2 regions of the Martelella endophytica genome follow, and region 1 is predicted to be linked to the other one. Evidence: riboswitches for the same ligand, from Rfam matches in the RefSeq annotation. Region 1 holds a riboswitch; the other holds the start of a gene.
The links. Region 1 has a riboswitch for S-adenosylmethionine ahead of TM49_RS20600 (homoserine O-succinyltransferase). Riboswitches for the same ligand answer to the same signal wherever they lie in the genome.
Positions count from the first base shown of each region.

Region 2: linked by a shared signal. The riboswitch ahead of TM49_RS12520 (O-succinylhomoserine sulfhydrylase) and the one ahead of TM49_RS20600 (homoserine O-succinyltransferase) in region 1 are both predicted to bind S-adenosylmethionine.

Region 1 covers NZ_CP010803.1:4,421,180-4,423,570, forward strand. The annotation lists gene TM49_RS20590 (LysE family translocator) at 1-3, shown strand, start outside; gene TM49_RS20595 (hypothetical protein) at 35-646, shown strand; SAM riboswitch at 711-788, shown strand; gene TM49_RS20600 (homoserine O-succinyltransferase) at 841-1,767, shown strand; gene TM49_RS20605 (aldose epimerase family protein) at 1,829-2,391, shown strand, end outside.
Region 2 covers NZ_CP010803.1:2,753,339-2,755,729, reverse strand. The annotation lists gene TM49_RS12525 (2'-deoxycytidine 5'-triphosphate deaminase) at 1-707, opposite strand, end outside; SAM riboswitch at 778-855, shown strand; gene TM49_RS12520 (O-succinylhomoserine sulfhydrylase) at 888-2,072, shown strand; gene apaG (Co2+/Mg2+ efflux protein ApaG) at 2,112-2,391, shown strand, end outside.

The DNA.
Region 1 (2,391 bases):
TAAGAGAGAACACATCAGAGAGGAGCGTGAAACCTTGGAAATTGATGAGGAATGGGCAGAGTTTAGGCGTTGGATCGGTCTCATCAACAAATCCCACGGCTATGCCGGGATTTTCAACTACCAGTCTGAAACCGACAAAAAGATCGTCGAGAGGACTGTCATCGAAGAATGGAGTAATTCTCTCACCTACACGCTTGGTGTTAAGGTCGCCTCTATCGAGACAAACGCCAGTGAACCACCTGATTTCTTCGTAGATATCGGCGGAAAGAACATCGGCGTGGAGCTCGTTCAGTTGGTCAACCAGAAGCACAAGCATCGAGCTGCGCACAACGAGTTTGTTCACAGTGGAAGTTTATTCCAAGATATGCAGTGGACCGACGAACGCCTAACAACTGAAATTTCGAATATTATCGATAGGAAATCTGAACGATACGATCGGCGGGGCATAGAAATAGACGTTCTGCTGATTTTCTCAGCCGAGCCTTGGCTCACAGCAGGCCAGTTGGATCGTTGGATTCGAACGGCTGAAATTGCGAAGCCTACTACCTTCAAGTGCGCCTTTCTTTTGCTTGATTATGAGTCCGGACGAGGCACTGATAGCTGGCCACTTTTTCCGCTTTTCGGTGACATTGACGCGATCATTTAGTGCTTCGGGCGGCAGGCGGCATCCTAGGCCCAATATTGACGTACGCCATCTACGGCGCTATTGACTTCCTCCTCGTGGTGATTTGGCCGGCCGGCTTGCAGCCACGTTAAACAAGTCGCTAAAGGGCCGAGCGAGCGGAAGCCCCCGGCCTGCGATTTGGACGCGGCCGGTTTTCTGTTTGTATGGACGTGAACATGCCTATCAAGATTCCAGATACACTGCCCGCCTATGAAACGCTGATTGCGGAAGGCGTGCGGGTCAAGACGGAAACGGTGGCGGAGCGGCAAGATATCCGCCCGCTGCACTTCGGGCTGCTCAACCTCATGCCGAACAAGATCAAGACCGAGCTGCAGTTCGCCCGCCTGCTCGGTGCCTCGCCGCTGCAGATCGAATTGTCGCTGGTGCGCGTCGGCGGCCACAAGGCCAAGAACACGCCGATCGAGCACCTGCTGTCCTTCTACAACACCTGGGACGAGATCGCCGAGCGCAAGTTCGACGGCTTCATCATCACCGGCGCGCCGGTGGAGACGCTCGATTTCGAGGAAGTCACCTACTGGGACGAATTGAAGGAAATCCTCGACTGGACGACCACCCACTGCCACTCGACGATGAACATCTGCTGGGGGGCGATGGCGGCCGCCTATCACTTTCATGGCGTGCCGAAGACGCTGCTCGACAAGAAGGCCTTCGGCATCTATCGCCACCGCAACCTGAAACCGGCCTCGGTCTATCTCAACGGCTTCTCGGATGATTTCCAGATTCCGGTTTCGCGCTGGACGGAGATGCGCCGCGAGGACCTCGAGCAGGTCGACGGGCTGGAGCTGCTGATGGATTCCGACGAGGTCGGGCCCTGTCTCGCGCATGAGAGTTTCGCCAACCGCCTCTACATGTTCAATCACATCGAATATGATTCCGGCTCGCTTGGCGATGAATACCGGCGCGACGTCGCCGCCAATGTGCCGGTCGACCTGCCCTACAACTATTTCCCGGGCGACGATCCGGCGCGCACGCCGCAGAACCGGTGGCGCTCGCACGCGCATCTCTTGTTCGGCAACTGGATCAACGAGGTCTACCAGACGACCCCCTATTATCTGGAAGAAATCGGCGCGCCGGCGACTTGAAGGCGGCAAGGTTCCGGCGCAATATCCGCCCGCAATGGCATTCCATACACGGAGGAACGATATGAACGCGCCGCAACCCTTTGGTAAAACGAAAGACGGCGAGACCGTCTCCCGTGTGACGATCTCAGGCGGCGGGCTGACCGCGAAGGTGTTGAACTGGGGCGCCGTCGTCCAGGACCTGCGCCTTGAAGGCCACGATCACGCCCTGGTGCTCGGCTTCGACAGCTTCGATCACTACCTCACCCATTCTCCCTATTTCGGCGCCACGCCCGGCCGTTCATCAAACCGCATCGCCAATGGCCGTTTTTCGATCGACGGCAAGGAATATCAGGTCGACTGCAACGAGAAGGGCATCACCAATCTCCATGGCGGCAGCGATGGCATCGGCGTCAGCATGTGGGAATTCGAAGAGGTCGCCGATGACCGGGTGACGCTGAAGATCGTCGACAAGGACGGCCGCGGCGGCTTTCCCGGCAACTGTACCATCCGCGCGCACTTTCACCTGAAGCCCGGCGGCGTGTTCTCGGTCGTCTATGAGAGCACCACCGACCAGCCGACCATCGCAAACATCTGCAACCACACCTATTTCAACCTCGGCAACGGTACGGACACGCTCGACCACGA
Region 2 (2,391 bases), 1.7 Mb from region 1:
GGCTCCCAGAAATCGAGGACGTCGTAGCCCGCCTTGCGATCGACATCGATGACACCGGTGTGATGCTTACCGCGATAGCCGACCAGCCCTTCGCCCGCGAGATCGATCGACAGCGCGATGCCGCCGCCTGAAACATTCGGCATGTCACTTGCGACCAGCGTTTCTGCATGATGCAGCGCCATCAGTTCATCCTCGGCAAGCACGGCATGGCCGACGCGGAAGCGAATCTGCGACAGGCGCGAGCCCTTGCGTACGATTACCGGAAAGGTGCGCGGCGAGATCTCGAGGTAGAGCGGACCGTTGTAACCCGCTGGAATGATGTCAAATTCCTGCGCATGATCGGCGAGAACGCGGGTGAAGATATCGAGCCTTCCGGTCGAGCTCTTCGGATTGGTGGAGGCCGACATGGCGGGATCGAGCGACAGGCCTTCCATCAGTTCGACAAGATAGACGCAGCCCGTTTCCAACACTGCCCCTTCGGTAAGGTCGATTTCGTGCAGGCTGAGGCGGGAGAGCTTGTCGGCGACGCGGTGTCCCGGCCCCGGCAGGAAGCTTGCCCGCACGCGATAGGCTTTTGCGCCCAGACGAAGATCGAGGCTGGCCGGCTGGATCTGGTCATCATCGAGCGCCGCCTCCGCGGTGAGACGGCCCGTTTCGAAGAGACCGGCAATGGCGTTATCCGCGAGAATTCCGGGGGTGTGCGACATGTTTTTGCTCCTGTGGCGCGACAAAACCAAGCTTTCGGAATTGACGCAAGCGCCCTGAAGGACTATGCGACACTTATCCTGTGGTGATTTGGCCGGTCGGCTTGCAGCCACGTTAAACAACTTGCTAAAAGACCGGGTAACCGGTCCCTCGCGACCGGTTTTTTTGTTTGGAGAAAGACAATGAAGAAGTCCTGGCGTCCTCAAACCAAGCTCGTGCATGGCGGCAGCCTGCGTTCGCAGTTCGGCGAAATGTCGGAAGGCATCTTCATGACCCAAGGGTTCCTCTACGAGAATTCCGCCGCGGCCGAGGCCCGCTTCAAGGGCGAGGAAGAAGGCTTCATCTACGCCCGCTACGGCAGCCCGACCAATGACATGTTCGAAAAGCGCATGTGCGCGCTCGAAGGCGCGGAAGAAGCCCGCGCCACCGCATCCGGCATGGCCGCCGTTTCCGCCGCCATTCTCTGCCAGCTGCGCGCCGGCGATCACATCGTGGCGGCGCGTGCGCTGTTCGGCTCGTGCCGCTGGGTGGTCGAAACGCTGGCACCGAAATACGGCATTGAGTGCACACTGGTCGATGGCCGCGACCTTGCCAATTTCGAAGCTGCCATCCGTCCGAACACCAAGCTGTTCTTCCTCGAGAGCCCCACCAACCCGACGCTGGAAGTCGTTGATATTGCAGGCGTTGCCAAGCTCGCCCATCAGGCCGGCGCCCGCCTCGTCGTCGACAACGTATTCGCTACCGCGCTCTACCAGAAGCCGCTCGAACTCGGCGCAGACGTGGTGATCTATTCGGCGACCAAGCATATCGACGGTCAGGGCCGCTGCCTTGGCGGCGTCGTGCTGTCATCGAAGGAGTGGATCGAGGAAGAGTTGCAGGACTATTTCCGCCACACAGGACCGGCGCTGTCGCCGTTCAATGCCTGGCTTCTGATGAAGGGGCTCGAGACCTTCCCGCTTCGCGTCCGCCAGCAGACTGAAAGCGCCGGCAAGATCGCCGATTTCCTGGCCGACCAGAAGCAGGTTGCGCGCGTCGTCTATCCCGGCCGCGCCGACCATCCGCAGGCGGATATCATCGCCAAGCAGATGACCGCCGGCTCCTCCCTGATCGCCTTTGAACTGAAGGGTGGCAAGGAAGCGGCCTTTGCCTTCCAGGATGCGCTCGACATCGTCTCGATTTCCAACAATCTCGGTGATTCCAAGAGCCTGATCACGCATCCGGCCACCACCACCCACAAGAACCTCTCCGACGAGGCCCGTGCCGAGCTCGGCATCTCGGGCGGCACGATCCGCTTCTCCGCCGGCATCGAGGATACCGACGACCTGCTGGAGGATTTCGCCCAGGCGCTTGCAAAATTGCCGACTTGAGCGAAAGATGGCGTGAAATCGTGGGCCTTGGGGGAGGCCATGGAAACGGCAGTCACGCATGGCATCGAAGTTCGGGCAGAGGCGTTCTTCCTTGAAGAGCGTTCGAACCCGGACGAGGATGAGTTCGTCTGGTCCTACCATATCGAGATCATCAATCACGGGTCGCATCCGGTGCGGCTCGTTTCTCGTCACTGGACGATCACCAACGCCGACGGCGCCTCCGAAATCGTTGAGGGCAGCGGCGTAGTCGGAAAACAACCGCTGCTCGAAAGCGGCGGCCAATTCGAATACAGCTCCGCTGCGCCGCTCGATACTCCGT